3 regions of the Cytobacillus oceanisediminis genome follow, and region 1 is predicted to be linked to each of the others. Evidence: a T-box and tRNA genes for the amino acid it is inferred to sense, from the RefSeq annotation. Region 1 holds a T-box; the other regions hold tRNA genes.
The links. A T-box is a leader RNA that pairs with one kind of tRNA and senses whether it is charged. The one in region 1 lies ahead of tyrS (tyrosine--tRNA ligase), so its partner is inferred to be a tRNA-Tyr.
Positions count from the first base shown of each region.

Region 2: it encodes a tRNA-Tyr, which carries the amino acid that the T-box ahead of tyrS (tyrosine--tRNA ligase) is inferred to sense. The anticodon was not compared.
Region 3: it encodes a tRNA-Tyr, which carries the amino acid that the T-box ahead of tyrS (tyrosine--tRNA ligase) is inferred to sense. The anticodon was not compared.

Region 1 is NZ_CP065511.1:1,156,639-1,163,290, reverse strand. It holds gene IRB79_RS06080 (lactonase family protein) at 1-1,029, shown strand, start outside; gene IRB79_RS06075 (zinc-binding dehydrogenase) at 1,075-2,070, opposite strand; gene tyrS (tyrosine--tRNA ligase) at 2,149-3,405, opposite strand; T-box leader at 3,454-3,661, opposite strand; gene IRB79_RS06065 (hypothetical protein) at 3,804-4,085, opposite strand; gene map (type I methionyl aminopeptidase) at 4,174-4,914, opposite strand; gene IRB79_RS06055 (hypothetical protein) at 4,973-5,275, opposite strand; gene IRB79_RS06050 (hypothetical protein) at 5,217-5,513, opposite strand; gene IRB79_RS06045 (NUDIX hydrolase) at 5,531-6,163, opposite strand; gene IRB79_RS06040 (DUF2268 domain-containing putative Zn-dependent protease) at 6,164-6,652, opposite strand, start outside.
Region 2 is NZ_CP065511.1:1,393,137-1,399,788, reverse strand. It holds gene IRB79_RS07305 (nuclease-related domain-containing protein) at 1-696, shown strand, start outside; tRNA gene IRB79_RS07300 (tRNA-Leu) at 1,307-1,388, opposite strand; tRNA gene IRB79_RS07295 (tRNA-Leu) at 1,412-1,500, opposite strand; tRNA gene IRB79_RS07290 (tRNA-Cys) at 1,529-1,602, opposite strand; tRNA gene IRB79_RS07285 (tRNA-Gly) at 1,621-1,695, opposite strand; tRNA gene IRB79_RS07280 (tRNA-Gln) at 1,700-1,774, opposite strand; tRNA gene IRB79_RS07275 (tRNA-His) at 1,833-1,908, opposite strand; tRNA gene IRB79_RS07270 (tRNA-Trp) at 1,920-1,993, opposite strand; tRNA gene IRB79_RS07265 (tRNA-Tyr) at 2,001-2,084, opposite strand; tRNA gene IRB79_RS07260 (tRNA-Thr) at 2,102-2,177, opposite strand; tRNA gene IRB79_RS07255 (tRNA-Phe) at 2,196-2,268, opposite strand; tRNA gene IRB79_RS07250 (tRNA-Asp) at 2,292-2,368, opposite strand; tRNA gene IRB79_RS07245 (tRNA-Met) at 2,372-2,445, opposite strand; tRNA gene IRB79_RS07240 (tRNA-Val) at 2,455-2,530, opposite strand; tRNA gene IRB79_RS07235 (tRNA-Glu) at 2,535-2,609, opposite strand; tRNA gene IRB79_RS07230 (tRNA-Ser) at 2,625-2,715, opposite strand; tRNA gene IRB79_RS07225 (tRNA-Asn) at 2,719-2,793, opposite strand; rRNA gene rrf (5S ribosomal RNA) at 2,814-2,930, opposite strand; rRNA gene IRB79_RS07215 (23S ribosomal RNA) at 3,183-6,091, opposite strand; rRNA gene IRB79_RS07210 (16S ribosomal RNA) at 6,298-6,652, opposite strand, start outside.
Region 3 is NZ_CP065511.1:419,892-426,543, forward strand. It holds rRNA gene IRB79_RS02185 (16S ribosomal RNA) at 1-492, shown strand, start outside; gene IRB79_RS27985 (hypothetical protein) at 674-805, shown strand; rRNA gene IRB79_RS02190 (23S ribosomal RNA) at 800-3,729, shown strand; rRNA gene rrf (5S ribosomal RNA) at 3,856-3,972, shown strand; tRNA gene IRB79_RS02200 (tRNA-Asn) at 3,994-4,068, shown strand; tRNA gene IRB79_RS02205 (tRNA-Thr) at 4,104-4,176, shown strand; tRNA gene IRB79_RS02210 (tRNA-Glu) at 4,204-4,278, shown strand; tRNA gene IRB79_RS02215 (tRNA-Val) at 4,283-4,358, shown strand; tRNA gene IRB79_RS02220 (tRNA-Thr) at 4,364-4,439, shown strand; tRNA gene IRB79_RS02225 (tRNA-Tyr) at 4,452-4,535, shown strand; tRNA gene IRB79_RS02230 (tRNA-Gln) at 4,600-4,674, shown strand; tRNA gene IRB79_RS02235 (tRNA-Lys) at 4,830-4,902, shown strand; tRNA gene IRB79_RS02240 (tRNA-Gly) at 4,972-5,046, shown strand; tRNA gene IRB79_RS02245 (tRNA-Ala) at 5,050-5,122, shown strand; gene rocF (arginase) at 5,337-6,242, shown strand; gene IRB79_RS27990 (aspartyl-phosphate phosphatase Spo0E family protein) at 6,284-6,442, opposite strand; gene sigW (RNA polymerase sigma factor SigW) at 6,617-6,652, shown strand, end outside.

The DNA.
Region 1 (6,652 bases):
GGATACATAGGGACATACACAAAGGGTGAAAGTGAAGGGATTTATTCATTTATTCTGGATACAGAAGCGGGCAGAATTTCCGATGTGAAAACGGCAGCGAAACTGGATAATCCCACTTATTTAACGATTAGCCAGGATAATCAATATTTATACTCGGTAGCCAAGGAAGGCGAATCCGGCGGAGTAGCTGCATATCGTCTTGACAGCAGCAGCGGTTCACTTGAGAAAATCAACAGCCAGGTGGCAGAGGGCTCTCCTCCTTGCCATGTCAGTGTGGATTCATCCGTACGAAATGTTTTCAGTGCAAACTACCATAAAGGGACTGTGGAGTCTTACTTAACAAATGAAGACGGCTCTCTAAACCCTGCCGTTTCGGTTATTGAACATAGCGGATCAGGACCGGACAGCAGGCAGGAAAAACCGCATACTCACTATGCTGGACTTACTCCGGACGAAAAGTATTTAGTTGCAGTTGACCTGGGAACGGACCAGGTGATTACGTATGAAGTGAATGAAGGCATTCTGAAGGAAAAAAGCATCCTGTCTGTAAAGCCGGGCAGCGGTCCGAGACACCTTGTGTTCCATCCAAATGGAAGGTACGCCTATGTGATGACCGAGTTTAGCTCAGAGGTTCTTTTGCTTCAGTATCATGAGGATGGAAGCTTAGTTCAAAAGCAGGCTATTTCCACGCTTCCGGAAGGTTTTACGGAAAATAACCAGGGAAGTGCCATTCATATCTCTTCCGATGGCCGCTTTATTTATTCCGGCAACCGCGGGCACGACAGCATTGCTGTGTTCTCCGTCAATCAGGATAATGGAGAGCTTGCGTTTGTGGGACATACCTCCACAGAAGGAAACTGGCCGCGCGACTTTGTGCTTGATCCAACCGAAAAATTTGTGATTGGCTCCAACCAGAATTCCAGCAATATTATTTTGTATTCCCGGGATGAAAACAACGGGACGCTTACACTGCTTCAATCAGATGTAATGGTTCCGGATCCGGTTTGTGTGAAGTTTTTACATGTGTAAGAAATAAGGTGAGATACTGCGTTTCGCAGAATCTCACCCCTTTTTTTACACACCAATTTTAAAGGCAATCTTCCCCCATTGTTCTGCGTTTTCGATTTTATCAAAAGCCTGCTCGAATTGATCAAGCGTCAGTGCCTCATCCAGCACAGGCCTGATTTGATGCTTTTCAATAAACTGAAGCATTTCATGATACTCTTCTGCACTGCCCATTGTTGAGCCAAGCAGATTTTGCTGGGCGTAAAAGAGGCTGCGGAGGTTGAGTTCCAGCTGATCGCCTGTGGAGGAGCCAAATGTTACGATGGTGCCGCCATTGCGCAGGATTTCGAGCGATTTATTGAATGTTGCCGGACCAACTGATTCAATGACAAGATCGACTTTTTCCCCGCCAAGGACTCCATTCCAGTATTCGCTGCTGTTCAGGGCTTTATCCGCACCGAGTTCAAGCGCTCTCTGACATTTTTCCTCCGAACGGGAAGCAACATATACGGTTGCTCCCGCTGCTTTTGCAAATTGCATTAAGAAGGTTGCAACTCCTCCTCCAATCCCTGGAATGAACACCTTCATGCCTGATTGAAGCTTTCCTCTTGTGAATAATGCTCTGTAGGCGGTTAGTGCTGCCAGGGATAGGACGCCCGCTTCCTCCCAGGTTAAATACGCCGGCTTGGGTGCTGCGTTTTCAGACGGAATGGTGATATATTCGGCGAATGTGCCATGAAACGGCAAGCCGACGATTTCAAAGCCAGCCGGCGGTGCATCGCTCTTTTCCTTCCAGCCCAGTCCGGGATTGATGATGACTTCATCGCCTGGCTTCACGTCTGTAACGTCTTCCCCGACTGAGTCTATGATTCCCGCTCCATCTGAACCGATGACAAGCGCAGGATCTTCTGGCTTATGGCGGTTCAGGACAAATAAATCACGATGGTTCAAGCCTGCCGTTTTCAATTTTACCCTGACCTCGCCGGCACCCGGCTCGGGATTTTCCAGTTCACCATAAGATAATCCGGCACGGCCTGCTTTTCCTTCATGAATGATCGCTTTCATTTTCTCCACCTGCTTTTCTTTAAAAATTTCGTCTATTCTATCATATCTTGAAAGTGCCAGGAGGAAAAAGCGATTTGCCTACTTTGAAGTGCTGAGCCTTAGTTTCACAAATTTTCTTTTCCCTGCCTGAAGAACTAATCCGTCTGTGATTTTCACGAGCATCTGAACATCGCTGACTTTCTCTCCGTTTAAACGGATGCCGCCGCCTGCAATCATTTTTCTCGTTTCCGTTTTGGAGGAAAGCAGGCCGAGGCCGGCAATCAGGTCTGTAATGAGGACTTCACATTCACCCTTCCATTCGGCTTCCGGGATCTCATTCGGCATGGCTCCCTTTTGGAAAATGGTTTTGAAATGCAGTTCGGCTTTATCAGCTGCACCGGTGCCATGGTACATGCGGACGATTGTTCTGCCTAAAAGCATTTTGGCGTCACGCGGGTGCAGAGTGCCGTTATCGAGCCCATCTGCGATTTGCTGTTTTTCTTTTACTGGCAGATCTGTTGCGAGATTGAAGTATTTTGCAATTAGCTCATCCGGGATGGACATGGTTTTGCCGTACATATTATTGGGATCCTCATCCACACCAATGTAATTGTTTTTTGATTTGGACATTTTCTCTTTGCCATCCAGGCCTTCAAGGAGCGGCATCAGGATGACCACCTGCTTTTCTTTTTGGAAATGTTCCTGCAGATGGCGTCCCATCAGGACATTGAAGTGCTGATCATTGCCGCCAAGCTCGATATCGCTTTCTAGAGCAACCGAGTCATAGCCCTGCATCAGCGGGTAGAAAAATTCATGAAGCGAGATCGGTTTGCCTGTGGCCAGGCGCTCTGAAAAGTCGTTGCGTTCCAGCATGCGGGCAACTGTTATGCTGGCAGACAGGCGGATGACGTCTTCGAGCTGGAGGTCCGATAGCCATGCTGAGTTGTAATGAAGATCGACTTTCTCCATGTCCAGCACTTTGCTGAATTGCTCGAAGTATGTTTTGGCATTATGCTTCACTTCTTCATCGGTGAGCTGGTTCCGGGCTGACGATTTGCCTGTCGGGTCGCCAATTTTCCCGGTGAAATCGCCAATGATCAGCTGGATGATGTGGCCGTTGTCCTGGAACTGTTTTAATTTATTCAGCACAACCGTATGGCCAATATGGACATCCGGCGCAGAAGGATCAAGCCCCAATTTAATTTTTAAAGGCTGGTTCTGAAAAAGGGATTTGGCTATTTTATTCTTCAGCTCCGCTTCCGGCAGAATCTCCTGGACGCCATTGCGGTAAACCTCAAGCTGCCTCTCTGCTTCGAGTTTTTGTTGGGCTGTTAATTTTTCAATAAAATTCTCCATGTCCCCCATCCTTTCTTTAATTTGAATACAAAAAACCACGCCCCTAAAGAAAGGGACGTGGTTAACGCGGTACCACCCTTTTTGAAGATTGCTCTTCCACTCAGCGGATTAACGGTCCGTGCCGTTCCCTGCTACTTTTGTTCACAGAGAAAGTTCAAGAAGGTAATTCGCTGTTATCTATGTGCTGATTTTCACCAGGCATCAGCTCTCTGCAACAGGGAGATAAGCAGCTACTTGTTTCTGTCATTACTTAAAATTTGAAATTTTTATTATTTTAGCGGAATGGAGGGAATTGTTCAAGTGTTTTTTCGTGAGTAATAATAATTGAAGATTTTTTGGAGAAGCTGGAAGTATAAAAATATTGGGGGAATGAATCCATTAATAGCCATCATTTCAGATTACATCATTCCCAATACTTTTTGTATTCTATGGATTTCTTTTTTATTACTCCATGTTTCTTTTTCTAGAAGCTCCATGCTGACTTCCTGGGTATCTATTCTTTCTTTTAGTTCACCAAAATCCTTGGCATTTTGGAGTCTCAATTCATTAATCTCGGCTTTTAAGATTTCCTGCCCTGACTTTAATGCACTTAGAATCACACCCTGCTCTTTTTGAACCCCACTCTGTGCATCAAGTTTTCCATTGATTTGATGCAGGATCTTCACTATTTGTTCTTCCATTTAATTCACCTCCTGTATCTCTCTATTATAGCACATTAACAGTAATCATATATAAAAACCAGGAACATGCAATGCCCCTGGTCCATGCTTATTTCGTTAAGATAATTGGTCCTTCTTTTGTGATGACAACGGTATGTTCACATTGGGCGACATGGCTTTTGTTAGGTGTGACGAACGTCCAGCCGTCGCTCATTTCTCTTACTTCCTCATCTCCGCTTGAAATAAATGGTTCGAAGGCTACAACCATGCCTTCTCTTAACAGCTGCTTATCCCATGGATCAAAATAGTTCAGGATATGGTCCGGCTTTTCATGAAGGGAGCGGCCGACACCGTGTCCAGTCAGATTCATGATAACGTTGAATCCATTGTTTTTGGCAACTTTGTGAACTGTCTTTCCGACAAGGCTCAGCTTGCCGCCCGGCTTTAATTTTTTCAGCCCTTCATCGAATGCCTCCTGAGCCGCATCACATAATTTTTGCAGCTTCTCGTCTTCACCAACGACAAATGATAGGCCTGTGTCTGCGAAGTAGCCATCTTTTGATCCTGAAACATCAATATTTACAAGATCGCCCTCTTTAATCACTCGGCTTCCAGGAATGCCATGGGCCACTTCTTCATTCACGCTTATGCATGTGAAGCCTGGAAAATCGTATTCTCCTTTAGGGCCTGAAATCGCTCCGTGCTTTTCAAAAAGCTCTCCGGCTATGTCATCAAGCTCCTTGGTTGTTACGCCCGGCTTTGTTTTTTCAATCATCACATCGCGAATCTCCGCGACAATTCTGCCGATTTCCTTCAGTTTTGCTAATTCTTCCTCATTTTTTACTATCATAAGAATCCTGCCTTTTCATTAGTTGTTATTTCTCTATTATAATCTAAATGTGGCGCGCTTAATAAGATTTCGCCTTTTCTCTTGCTAAAAACCTAATAATCAACAGGAAAGTGATAAGTCCTATAAAGGAAAACAGCAAGACTTCAAGCAGATGGCCTCCTTCATTTGATTTAGGAGGGCTAGGTTTTCTTGCTTCTCCGCTCAGTATTTGTCCGTAAAAATCCTCATGCCCTGATATAATCCTGTCATCCTGCACTTGAACCATTCCATTGGGGCCGGCAATGGGTACAAGAAAGCGGGCTTCATTCGTTTTCTCCAAAAATAAACGGAACTTGCCGCCATCCTGCATCGTAAATATCAATGCCCGCTGTGATGGTTTCTGCTGCTTCTCCTTTATATACCTTTTCGACTTGAAACTGTCTTCCATAAAAAATACCCTTGCTTGATTTTTGTTTACTTTTAAAATTATATGTACCCAGCACAATAACTTGTGAGCGGGATTCAACCTTTTCAGGATTAAGTTCAAGCCATTTTGTTGCCAATGATGGTGAACTCCCTGCCAGCAAAAGCGCAAAAAGTATTAAGAACACCTTTCTCATTGTCTTCTTCTCTTCAATCATACCTTTGATTGAACAATCTGTTCACGCATCGAATGCAGGACACGCTTATAATAGTAATCCTGATGAGGGACAAAGTCCGTTTTCCTAACATTTAAGGAGTTGGGGATTCTTATGCCATTGTCGACTTGGAATCCCTCTGCCTCAGTAAATTCTTTTCCGCAAAACCACAGTTCATAAAAGTCTTCCAGGGTAATCCGGTAAATACCCGTAACCTCTTCTGGCTGCAGGCTGAACTCCTCTAAAGAATGATTGCTGTAATAAAGAAAAACATGGGCCAATTCTTTGTCGATAAAATTTTCTTTTTCCGCGATATAATCAATGACGCCCAGTGGCACCAGGTCCGCAAAATCAACACGAATCCCCAGTTCTTCCTCCACTTCCCTCATGCCGTCCATGACAGATTCATGGCTTAAGAGGTGGCCAGCGGCGGTTATATCCAAAAGGCCTGGATAATCCTTCTTTTCTTTGCTGCGGTATTGAAAATATATATAATCCTGATCTTTTTCCCTGCTGATGAACCAGCAATGAAAGGTTTCATGCCAGTGACCTTTTTTATGGACATCTTCACGGGAAGCCACACCGATTTGTTTTCGGCTTTCATCAAAAATATTCAGAAGTTCTGTCTCCAATTAAATGGCCTCCTTTATCAAATAGCTATGGAATATTTCATGCGGGTCTGCTTGATATAAATCCCGATACTTCGTAAGTTTCTCCTTCTCTGCATAATGCCTTACCATTTTATAAGCAAATGAATAGCCGGCAAATACCGGGATGCCCATCTCTTTATTGCCAAAACAGATTTTGCTTTTTAAAACCTCGTCTGCTGTAATCAGGTTTTGCCGGGCAATTTCTATATAGTTCTGCTCGATTTCCTCAGTAAATTCTTTCTTCCACCAGCGTTTGTCCTTATAAAGTGAAAGACTGAAATACTCAGCGCCCCCCTCCATTTTATACCAGTCCGCAAGAGTAAAGGTTTCCAATGTGAGATTGTAGATCGGATTTTCAGGGGAAGCATGATGGAGCTCATGGGCAAGCATATATTTTAAAAAGTCGGGGTCCGGCTGAGGCGGAATAGCAAGGATGATGGTATCTGGACCTATTGTGTAGCCATTTGTCCA
Region 2 (6,652 bases), 240 kb from region 1:
CGGCTTACCCCTAAAGATTACAGCCACTTTCTTAATTTAGAAAAAGGTTTTTCAGGTGAGAAGATATTTGATGAGCTGCTAGAAGAATCGCCTGAGGAATGGACTATTCTTCATGATTTATTGTTCGATTACAGTAACACCTTTTTCCAGATAGATTCACTATTAATCACTGGGGACTGTATCTATATTTTTGAAGTTAAGAATTATGAGGGAGACTTTTATATCGAACAAGACAGATGGTACACCGCACAAACAAATACAGAAGTTAAGAACCCTCTTCTGCAGCTGCAGCGATGTGAATCCCTCCTGAGAAGACTGCTGCAGGAATTGAGAGTAAAAACCCCTCTTAAGGCTCTTCTTATTTTTATTAACCCCGGATTCCACCTATATCAATCCACAATGAATCTTCCCGCTATATTTCCAGCACAAATTAAGCGATTTATGGACAAATTAAAATTGAAACCTCAGCCGGCGAATAAAAACCATTTAATGCTGGCGGACAAGTTAATGTCTTTGCATTTGGAGGAAACATCTTTTGGCAGGGGATTGGAATATACTTTTGAAGGCCTGGAGAAGTGGATGACATGCTTATCTTGCAAAACTTTTATAATGCCTTTCAATAAATTAACTATGATATGCCTAAAATGTGGAATAAAAAGAGGATATTACTCATGCAGTTACCAGAAGTGTAGATGAATATAGATTATTATTTCCAGAACTAAAAGTTACTACAGCTAATATACATGAATGGTGCAAAACCATGTACTCAAAGAAAACTATAAGAAAGATCCTTGTAAATAATTACACGCTAATAAATACGGGAAAATCATCATATTATAAATAAAGACTTCAGTATTTATTATAAGGCTTCCAGATGAATACTGCCCTTTCGCCCCCTTCCTCTTCGCATATTGCTAAGATCGGGCACGTTTAGCTCTCTTTCGTTCCCCTCCTCTTCTCATATTGCTAGAATCGCGCACGTTTAGCTCTCTTTCATTCCTGCTCTTCATATGTAGCTATTACAAGCACGTCTAATCTTTTTCGTTTCATTCTTCATATTTAACTAATGAATGATGCTCTTATATTTTTTTAAGGTAGCCAAGTTAAAATACTAATTAAACAATTCAATATATGGCTCCGAACAATTCAGAACCCCATTCGAAAGTCCCCTCTGAATCGTTCGGAGCCATATATAATTTCTGTTTACAACCCAAGCAGCAACATTTTTCAAATGATAGGGATCCCATAATTAAAATTAATTCCTGAACAAAAAAAGGTTTCCCAATAAAGGAAACCTCTTTTCAGATACCGGTGGTCGGGGTCGAACCGACACTCCAGAAGGAACACGATTTTGAGTCGTGCGCGTCTGCCAATTCCGCCACACCGGCATATTAAAATGTAGTAAATCTTGTGGTGCCGAGGACCGGAATCGAACCGGTACGGTAGTCACCTACCGCAGGATTTTAAGTCCTGTGCGTCTGCCAGTTCCGCCACCCCGGCGTATATAAGCGAATCAAGATTTAGATTATGGAGGCGGCAACCGGATTCGAACCGGTGGTAAAGGTTTTGCAGACCTCTGCCTTACCACTTGGCTATGCCGCCATAATTTGAAGTTTATTCTGGAGCGGAAGACGGGATTCGAACCCGCGACCCCCACCTTGGCAAGGTGATGTTCTACCACTGAACTACTTCCGCAAAATGGCTGGGCTAGCAGGATTCGAACCTGCGAGTGACGGAGTCAAAGTCCGGTGCCTTACCGCTTGGCTATAGCCCATTGATCATTCATATTACATTTATATGAGAGTTATACTCGTACTGTTACTTAAAAATTATGGGGCGACTGATGGGAATCGAACCCACGAGTGTCGGAGCCACAATCCGATGCGTTAACCACTTCGCCACAGCCGCCATTATTATATTGGCAGGGGTAGTAGGAATCGAACCCACATCAAAGGTTTTGGAGACCTTCGTTTTACCATTAAACTATACCCCTATATAAATGGTGGAGGGGGGCAGATTCGAACTGCCGAACCCGAAGGAGCGGATTTACAGTCCGCCGCGTTTAGCCACTTCGCTACCCCTCCATATTAACATAAAAAAATGGTGCCGGCGAGAGGACTTGAACCCCCAACCTACTGATTACAAGTCAGTTGCTCTACCAATTGAGCTACACCGGCTAATCAATTCAGTAAAGGTGGCTCAGGACGGAATCGAACCGCCGACACAAGGATTTTCAGTCCTTTGCTCTACCGACTGAGCTACTGAGCCACATATTATTTACTTTGTAAAAATGGCGGTCCGGACGGGACTCGAACCCGCGACCTCCTGCGTGACAGGCAGGCATTCTAACCAACTGAACTACCGGACCAGATTGCGGGGGCAGGATTTGAACCTGCGACCTTCGGGTTATGAGCCCGACGAGCTACCGGACTGCTCCACCCCGCGACAATAATATGGTGGAGGATGACGGGATCGAACCGCCGACCCTCTGCTTGTAAGGCAGATGCTCTCCCAGCTGAGCTAATCCTCCAAAATGGTGACCCCTACGGGATTCGAACCCGTGTTACCGCCGTGAAAGGGCGGTGTCTTAACCGCTTGACCAAGGGGCCAATGTGAAATTATAATGGCGGAGAGCAAGGGATTTGAACCCTTGATACGCGGTTAGCGTATACACGATTTCCAATCGTGCTCCTTCGGCCACTCGGACAGCTCTCCATTTGGCTCCGCAGGTAGGATTCGAACCTACGACCGTTCGGTTAACAGCCGAATGCTCTACCACTGAGCTACTGCGGAATAATGATATTTGTAAAACAGCCCGGCAGCGTCCTACTCTCACAAGGGGACAGCCCCTAACTACCATTGGCGCTGAGAAGCTTAACTTCCGTGTTCGGTATGGGAACGGGTGTGACCTTCTCGCCATCGCCACCAGACTATTTTTCAAAGACAAGTATTATTATACCGTCTTTCTATCATTTTTCAAGAGGAAATTTACTTTTTTTCGTTCCCTCAAAACTAGATAATGCATGAAGAAGTGTTTGCCGAGTAATAACCAATGACTTGTCTAGCTTCGGCTCCTAACTTCTCGGCCGTTTCGATCCGTCCCTCCAAATCCCAAAACCAGGATTTGAATGGCCGGCTCTCCAACGTCTCTCGAAGTTGAACAGTCGCCTTCGCTTTTCTTTTTGGTTAAGTCCTCGATCGATTAGTATCAGTCAGCTCCACATGTCGCCACGCTTCCACCTCTGACCTATCAACCTGATCATCTTTCAGGGATCTTACTAGCTTGACGCTATGGGAAATCTCATCTCGAGGGGGGCTTCATGCTTAGATGCTTTCAGCACTTATCCCTTCCGCACATAGCTACCCAGCGATGCCTTTGGCAAGACAACTGGTACACCAGCGGTGCGTCCATCCCGGTCCTCTCGTACTAAGGACAGCTCCTCTCAAATTTCCTGCGCCCACGACGGATAGGGACCGAACTGTCTCACGACGTTCTGAACCCAGCTCGCGTACCGCTTTAATGGGCGAACAGCCCAACCCTTGGGACCGACTACAGCCCCAGGATGCGATGAGCCGACATCGAGGTGCCAAACCTCCCGTCGATGTGGACTCTTGGGGAGATAAGCCTGTTATCCCGGGGTAGCTTTTATCCGTTGAGCGATGGCCCTTCCATGCGGAACCACCGGATCACTAAGCCCGACTTTCGTCCCTGCTCGACTTGTAGGTCTCGCAGTCAAGCTCCCTTGTGCCTTTACACTCTGCGAATGATTTCCAACCATTCTGAGGGAACCTTTGGGCGCCTCCGTTACTTTTAGGAGGCGACCGCCCCAGTCAAACTGCCCACCTGACACTGTCTCCCGCCCCGATAAGGGGCGCGGGTTAGAATTTCAATACAGCCAGGGTAGTATCCACCGACGCCTCCACCGAAGCTGGCGCTCCGGCTTCTCAGGCTCCTACCTATCCTGTACAAGCTGTACCAAAATTCAATATCAGGCTACAGTAAAGCTCCACGGGTCTTTCCGTCCTGTCGCGGGTAACCTGCATCTTCACAGGTACTATAATTTCACCGAGTCTCTCGTTGAGACAGTGCCCAGATCGTTACGCCTTTCGTGCGGGTCGGAACTTACCCGACAAGGAATTTCGCTACCTTAGGACCGTTATAGTTACGGCCGTTTACTGGGGCTTCGATTCAAAGCTTCGCTTGCGCTAACCTCTCCTCTTAACCTTCCAGCACCGGGCAGGCGTCAGCCCTATACTTCGCCTTGCTTCGCAGAGACCTGTGTTTTGCTAAACAGTCGCCTGGGCCTATTCACTGCTCATCAGGGCTATGCACCTAATGAGCACCCCTTCTCCCGAAGTTACGGGTCATTTTGCCGAGTTCCTTAACGAGAGTTCTCTCGCTCACCTTAGGATTCTCTCCTCGCCTACCTGTGTCGGTTTGCGGTACGGGCACCTTTTCCCTCGCTAGAGGCTTTTCTTGGCAGTGTGGAATCAGGAACTTCGGTACTAAACTTCCTCGCCGTCACAGCTCAGCCTGTGTGGTAACGGATTTGCCTCGTTACCGGCCTAACTGCTTGGACGCGCTAATCCAGCAGCGCGCTTACCCTATCCTCCTGCGTCCCCCCATTGCTCAAACGGTAAAGAGGTGGTACAGGAATATCAACCTGTTGTCCATCGCCTACGCTTTTCAGCCTCGGCTTAGGTCCCGACTAACCCTGAGCGGACGAGCCTTCCTCAGGAAACCTTAGGCATTCGGTGGATGGGATTCTCACCCATCTTTCGCTACTCATACCGGCATTCTCACTTCTAAGCGCTCCACGGGTCCTTGCGATCCCGCTTCAACGCCCTTAGAACGCTCTCCTACCACTGACATCGTAAGATGTCAATCCACAGCTTCGGTGATACGTTTAGCCCCGGTACATTTTCGGCGCGGAGTCACTCGACCAGTGAGCTATTACGCACTCTTTAAATGGTGGCTGCTTCTAAGCCAACATCCTGGTTGTCTAAGCAACTCCACATCCTTTTCCACTTAACGTATACTTTGGGACCTTAGCTGGTGGTCTGGGCTGTTTCCCTCTTGACTACGGATCTTATCACTCGCAGTCTGACTCCCATGGATAAGTCTTTGGCATTCGGAGTTTGTCTGAATTCGGTAACCCGATGGGGGCCCCTAGTCCAAACAGTGCTCTACCTCCAAGACTCTTACTACATGAGGCTAGCCTAAAGCTATTTCGGAGAGAACCAGCTATCTCCAAGTTCGATTGGAATTTCTCCGCTACCACACCTCATCCCCGCACTTTTCAACGTGCGTGGGTTCGGCCTCCATCCAGTGTTACCTGGACTTCACCCTGGACATGGGTAGATCACCTGGTTTCGGGTCTACGACCACATACTCATTCGCCCTATTCAGACTCGCTTTCGCTGCGGCTCCGTCTCTTCAACTTAACCTCGCATGTAATCGTAACTCGCCGGTTCATTCTACAAAAGGCACGCTATCACCCATTAACGGGCTCTAACTACTTGTAGGCACACGGTTTCAGGATCTCTTTCACTCCCCTTCCGGGGTGCTTTTCACCTTTCCCTCACGGTACTGGTTCACTATCGGTCACTAGGGAGTATTTAGCCTTGGGAGATGGTCCTCCCTGCTTCCGACGGATTTCTCGTGTCCCGCCGTACTCAGGATCCACTCTGGAGGAACGAAGTTTCAACTACAGGGCTTTTACCTTCTCTGGCCGGCCTTTCCAGACCTGTTCATTTACCTCGTTCCTTTGTAACTCCGTGTAGAGTGTCCTACAACCCCAGGAGGCAAGCCTCCTGGTTTGGGCTAATCCCGTTTCGCTCATGCTACTCAGGGAATCGCGTTTGCTTTCTCTTCCTCCGGGTACTTAGATGTTTCAGTTCCCCGGGTCTGCCTTCAATACCCTATGTATTCAGGTAAAGATCCTATCCCATTACGGATAGGGGGTTTCCCCATTCGGAAATCTCCGGATCAAAGCTTACTTACAGCTCCCCGAAGCATATCGGTGTTAGTACCGTCCTTCATCGGCTCCTAGTGCCAAGGCATTCACCGTGCGCCCTTCATAACTTAACCGTATTTGACGGGTTCATCGAAGATGAACAGCATCAAAGGTTTTTAACTCTATTTAACATAGAGAGAATTCACTAAAATGGCGATTACTCGGTTATTGCTTCTTCATTAACATTATCTAGTTTTCAAAGAACGAATCTATCATTGAGAGATTGGACTCTCAAAACTAAACGAACAAAACGCGTCACGTTTCATGTAAATATCCTTAGAAAGGAGGTGATCCAGCCGCACCTTCCGATACGGCTACCTTGTTACGACTTCACCCCAATCATCTGTCCCACCTTAGGCGGCTGGCTCCAAATGGTTACCCCACCGACTTCGGGTGTTACAAACTCTCGTGGTGTGACGGGCGGTGTGTACAAGGCCCGGGAACGTATTCACCGCGGCATGCTGATCCGCGATTACTAGCGATTCCGGCTTCATGCAGGCGAGTTGCAGCCTGCAATCCGAACTGAGAATGGTTTTATGGGATTCGCTTAACCTCGCGGTCTCGCAGCCCTTTGTACCATCCATTGTAGCACGTGTGTAGCCCAGGTCATAAGGGGCATGATGATTTGACGTCAT
Region 3 (6,652 bases), 740 kb from region 1:
CAGGATGACAGGTGGTGCATGGTTGTCGTCAGCTCGTGTCGTGAGATGTTGGGTTAAGTCCCGCAACGAGCGCAACCCTTGATCTTAGTTGCCAGCATTCAGTTGGGCACTCTAAGGTGACTGCCGGTGACAAACCGGAGGAAGGTGGGGATGACGTCAAATCATCATGCCCCTTATGACCTGGGCTACACGTGCTACAATGGATGGTACAAAGGCGCGAGACCGCGAGGTTAAGCGAATCCCATAAAACCATTCTCAGTTCGGATTGCAGGCAACTCGCCTGCATGAAGCCGGAATCGCTAGTAATCGCGGATCAGCATCTGCGGTGAATACGTTCCGGGCCTTGTACACACCGCCCGTCACACCACGAGTTTGTAACACCCGAAGTCGGTGGGGTAACCTTTGGAGCCAATGCCTAAGGTGGGACAGATGATTGGGGTGAAGTCGTAACAAGGTAGCCGTATCGGAAGGTGCGGCTGGATCACCTCCTTTCTAAGGATATTTACATGAAACGTGACGTTCTTTGTTCGTTCAGTTTTGAGAGTTCAATCTCTCAATGAAAGATTCGTTCTTTGAAAACTAGATAATGTTAATGAAGAAGCAATAACCGAGTAATCGCCATCTTAGTTTTTTTCTCTTATTTTTGTTTTAAAACAACGTAAGAGCACAAACCATGAGGGCAATGAGAAGCAAGAAGATCAAGGAAGCGACCGAACGAGCACCGGAGCGTACGAGAGTACGTGAGGAGCACAGTGACGGAGCTGACGCAGAGATTCGCCGTTTATCATTGGCCGAAGTAGGTTAAGTTAGAAAGGGCGCACGGTGAATGCCTTGGCACTAGGAGCCGATGAAGGACGGTACTAACACCGATATGCTTCGGGGAGCTGTAAGTAAGCTTTGATCCGGAGATTTCCGAATGGGGAAACCCCCTATCCGTAATGGGATAGGATCTTTACCTGAATACATAGGGTATTGAAGGCAGACCCGGGGAACTGAAACATCTAAGTACCCGGAGGAAGAGAAAGCAAACGCGATTCCCTGAGTAGCGGCGAGCGAAACGGGATTAGCCCAAACCAGGAGGCTTGCCTCCTGGGGTTGTAGGACACTCTACACGGAGTTACAAAGGAACGAGGTAAATGAACAGGTCTGGAAAGGCCGGCCAGAGAAGGTAAAAGCCCTGTAGTTGAAACTTCGTTCCCTCCAGAGTGGATCCTGAGTACGGCGGGACACGAGAAATCCCGTCGGAAGCAGGGAGGACCATCTCCCAAGGCTAAATACTCCCTAGTGACCGATAGTGAACCAGTACCGTGAGGGAAAGGTGAAAAGCACCCCGGAAGGGGAGTGAAAGAGATCCTGAAACCGTGTGCCTACAAGTAGTTAGAGCCCGTTAATGGGTGATAGCGTGCCTTTTGTAGAATGAACCGGCGAGTTACGATTACATGCGAGGTTAAGTTGAAGAGACGGAGCCGCAGCGAAAGCGAGTCTGAATAGGGCGAATGAGTATGTGGTCGTAGACCCGAAACCAGGTGATCTACCCATGTCCAGGGTGAAGTCCAGGTAACACTGGATGGAGGCCCGAACCCACGCACGTTGAAAAGTGCGGGGATGAGGTGTGGGTAGCGGAGAAATTCCAATCGAACTTGGAGATAGCTGGTTCTCTCCGAAATAGCTTTAGGGCTAGCCTCATGTAGTAAGAGTCTTGGAGGTAGAGCACTGTTTGGACTAGGGGCCCCCATCGGGTTACCGAATTCAGACAAACTCCGAATGCCAAAGACTTATCCATGGGAGTCAGACTGCGAGTGATAAGATCCGTAGTCAAGAGGAAACAGCCCAGACCACCAGCTAAGGTCCCAAAGTATACGTTAAGTGGAAAAGGATGTGGAGTTGCTTAGACAACCAGGATGTTGGCTTAGAAGCAGCCACCATTTAAAGAGTGCGTAATAGCTCACTGGTCGAGTGACTCCGCGCCGAAAATGTACCGGGGCTAAACGTATCACCGAAGCTGTGGATTGACATCTTACGATGTCAGTGGTAGGAGAGCGTTCTAAGGGCGTTGAAGCCAGACCGCAAGGACTGGTGGAGCGCTTAGAAGTGAGAATGCCGGTATGAGTAGCGAAAGATGGGTGAGAATCCCATCCACCGAATGCCTAAGGTTTCCTGAGGAAGGCTCGTCCGCTCAGGGTTAGTCGGGACCTAAGCCGAGGCTGAAAAGCGTAGGCGATGGACAACAGGTTGATATTCCTGTACCACCTCTTTACCGTTTGAGCAATGGGGGGACGCAGGAGGATAGGGTAAGCGCGCTGCTGGATTAGCGCGTCCAAGCAGTTAGGCCGGTAACGAGGCAAATCCCGTTACCACACAGGCTGAGCTGTGACGGCGAGGGAAATTTAGTACCGAAGTTCCTGATTCCACACTGCCAAGAAAAGCCTCTAGCGAGGGAAAAGGTGCCCGTACCGCAAACCGACACAGGTAGGCGAGGAGAGAATCCTAAGGTGAGCGAGAGAACTCTCGTTAAGGAACTCGGCAAAATGACCCCGTAACTTCGGGAGAAGGGGTGCTCATTAGGGTGCATAGCCCTGATGAGCCGCAGTGAATAGGCCCAGGCGACTGTTTAGCAAAAACACAGGTCTCTGCGAAGCCGCAAGGCGAAGTATAGGGGCTGACGCCTGCCCGGTGCTGGAAGGTTAAGAGGAGAGGTTAGCGCAAGCGAAGCTTTGAATCGAAGCCCCAGTAAACGGCGTAACTATAACGGTCCTAAGGTAGCGAAATTCCTTGTCGGGTAAGTTCCGACCCGCACGAAAGGCGTAACGATCTGGGCACTGTCTCAACGAGAGACTCGGTGAAATTATAGTACCTGTGAAGATGCAGGTTACCCGCGACAGGACGGAAAGACCCGTGGAGCTTTACTGTAGCCTGATATTGAATTTTGGTACAGCTTGTACAGGATAGGTAGGAGCCTGAGAAGCCGGAGCGCCAGCTTCGGTGGAGGCGTCGGTGGGATACTACCCTGGCTGTATTGAAATTCTAACCCGCGCCCCTTATCGGGGCGGGAGACAGTGTCAGGTGGGCAGTTTGACTGGGGCGGTCGCCTCCTAAAAAGTAACGGAGGCGCCCAAAGGTTCCCTCAGAATGGTTGGAAATCATTCGCAGAGTGTAAAGGCACAAGGGAGCTTGACTGCGAGACCTACAAGTCGAGCAGGGACGAAAGTCGGGCTTAGTGATCCGGTGGTTCCGCATGGAAGGGCCATCGCTCAACGGATAAAAGCTACCCCGGGGATAACAGGCTTATCTCCCCCAAGAGTCCACATCGACGGGGAGGTTTGGCACCTCGATGTCGGCTCATCGCATCCTGGGGCTGTAGTCGGTCCCAAGGGTTGGGCTGTTCGCCCATTAAAGCGGTACGCGAGCTGGGTTCAGAACGTCGTGAGACAGTTCGGTCCCTATCCGTCGTGGGCGCAGGAAATTTGAGAGGAGCTGTCCTTAGTACGAGAGGACCGGGATGGACGCACCGCTGGTGTACCAGTTGTCTTGCCAAAGGCATCGCTGGGTAGCTATGTGCGGAAGGGATAAGTGCTGAAAGCATCTAAGCATGAAGCCCCCCTCGAGATGAGATTTCCCATAGCGTCAAGCTAGTAAGATCCCTGAAAGATGATCAGGTTGATAGGTCAGAGGTGGAAGCGTGGCGACATGTGGAGCTGACTGATACTAATCGATCGAGGACTTAACCAAGTCATTGGTGAATACTCGGCAATACTTCTTCATGCATTATCTAGTTTTGAGGGAACGAAAAAATGAAATTTCCTCTTGAAAAAAACATCAAAAGAAAGTATAATCATACTTGTCTTTTGAAAATAGTCTGGTGGCGATGGCGAGAAGGTCACACCCGTTCCCATACCGAACACGGAAGTTAAGCTTCTCAGCGCCGATGGTAGTTAGGGGCTGTCCCCTTGTGAGAGTAGGACGCTGCCGGGCTGTTTACCAAAATACCACTTTTCCGCAGTAGCTCAGTGGTAGAGCATTCGGCTGTTAACCGAACGGTCGCAGGTTCGAATCCTGCCTGCGGAGCCATTTTCATAAAGCCCTTTTGGGAATTATGAGCTGTTGCTTCCATAGCTCAGCAGGTAGAGCACTTCCATGGTAAGGAAGAGGTCACCGGTTCGAGCCCGGTTGGAAGCTCTCTTAATGTAGACAACTAGAGTACTAGGCCCCTTGGTCAAGCGGTTAAGACACCGCCCTTTCACGGCGGTAACACGGGTTCGAATCCCGTAGGGGTCACCATTTTGGAGGATTAGCTCAGCTGGGAGAGCATCTGCCTTACAAGCAGAGGGTCGGCGGTTCGATCCCGTCATCCTCCACCATATTTGCCGGTGTAGCTCAATTGGTAGAGCAACTGACTTGTAATCAGTAGGTTGGGGGTTCAAGTCCTCTCGCCGGCACCATCTTTTTTAGATGGAGGGGTAGCGAAGTGGCTAAACGCGGCGGACTGTAAATCCGCTCCTTCGGGTTCGGCAGTTCGAATCTGCCCCCCTCCACCATTTATTCTTAATAAAACACAAAAAACTGGACAAGCTATGAATGTCCTTTTTATTTTGTAATTATTGGGCTATAGCCAAGCGGTAAGGCACCGGACTTTGACTCCGTCACTCGCAGGTTCGAATCCTGCTAGCCCAGCCATTTTTGATCCATTAGCTCAGTCGGTAGAGGATTTTAAAAGATTGCAGCATCGAAGCGTTACATCCCTGATTGGCAAGCTTTTATAATCTGCGACAAAGACCGAAGGGCTTTGAAGCACATCTGCAAATGAAGTTCAGGCATCAGGATTATATTATGAGCCATTAGCTCAGTCGGTAGAGCATCTGACTTTTAATCAGAGGGTCGAAGGTTCGAGTCCTTCATGGCTCACTTTATAGAAAGACGCAGACCTTAGGAATCGAGTCCTGAAGGTCTTACTTGTAAATATAAATATTTTTTGCGGAAGTAGTTCAGTGGTAGAACATCACCTTGCCAAGGTGGGGGTCGCGGGTTCGAATCCCGTCTTCCGCTCCAAATGGGGCCTTAGCTCAGCTGGGAGAGCGCCTGCTTTGCACGCAGGAGGTCAGCGGTTCGATCCCGCTAGGCTCCACCTTTATACATAATACGACAATCCTTAGACCAGCATGGTTTAGGGATTTTTTACTTTACAAACAATAATTTGGCAAAAACATAGGAAGCTAACATAGTATATTTAGAAGCCTCTTTCCTGGCAGCCGCATATATATACACGATTTTGTCGAGTTGAGTCATGTGTTTGAAAGCGGTTAAAATATGAGTATAAAGGGAAAGGGAGGACTTGTACTATGAAAAGACAGAAATTATCGATAATTGGAATGCCGATGGATCTTGGCCAGATGAGACGCGGTGTGGACATGGGGCCAAGTGCGATCCGATATGCAGGTGTGAATGAGCGATTAAAGTGTTTATTCGAAGATATCCATGACCAGGGCGATATTGCCATTGGCCGTCCGGAAGTTCAAATCGATCCAAATTCAAATCTTAGAAACTTGGACCTTATTGCTGAAAAGACAGAAAAACTAGGAGAAGAAGTTGATAAAGCAATAGAAAGTGGTTCTTTTCCATTAGTACTTGGCGGCGATCACAGCATCGCAATTGGAACATTGGCCGGTGTTTCGAAGCATTACAAAAATCTTGGGGTAATCTGGTATGATGCCCACGGGGATTTAAATACAGCTGAAACTTCACCTTCAGGGAACATTCATGGCATGCCTCTTGCAGTAAGCTTGGGAATTGGGCACCCGCTTTTAACCAATGTAGGAGGATATGCTCCAAAGGTTAAGCCGGAGAATATTGTCATTATTGGGGCAAGATCTTTGGATGAAGGAGAGCGGGAGCTTATTAAGGAAAAAGGCATTAAAGTATACACCATGCACGAAATTGACCGGCTTGGGATGACAAAGGTTATGGAGGAGTCTATTACATATTTAAAAGAAAGAAATACAGATGGTGTTCATCTGTCACTGGATTTGGATGGGCTGGATCCGCATGATGCACCGGGTGTTGGAACTCCAGTTATTGGCGGCATCAGCTACCGTGAAAGCCACTTGGCCATGGAGATGCTCGCAGAATCTCAGATCATTACATCGGCTGAATTTGTAGAGGTTAACCCGATTTTGGATGACAAAAACAAAACAGCTACCGTGGCAGTCGCGCTTATGGGTTCATTATTTGGCGAAAAGCTTCTATAATAATAGAAAATAAAAATGAGCAGAACGTAAACAAGTTCTGCTCATTTTTTTGCTGTGAGTGTATAATATTTATTTAGAAGTTGATCGAGTTTCGTGCTGGTATCAACTACCATATGATCTGTAAAAGAAGCGGAACCTGCTAACTGGATCATTCTTGACCGGCAATCCTCAATATCTCTCAATAGTTCCTTAACACACACCGTAACCAACCCTTTTCGATTAATTTAGTACTTTTATACCCTAAAAGAAAAAAAATAAACCAGAATAAGTAAAAATTTGCTAATATAGAAATTGAATGTTTTTTTATTAAAATGAAACCTTTTCCGCTATCGATTCGTATTATCGATTAGCCGCACTGGAGCGGAGGTAAAAAAATGGAGACAATCGTAAAGAAGAGGATAAAGCAAGTA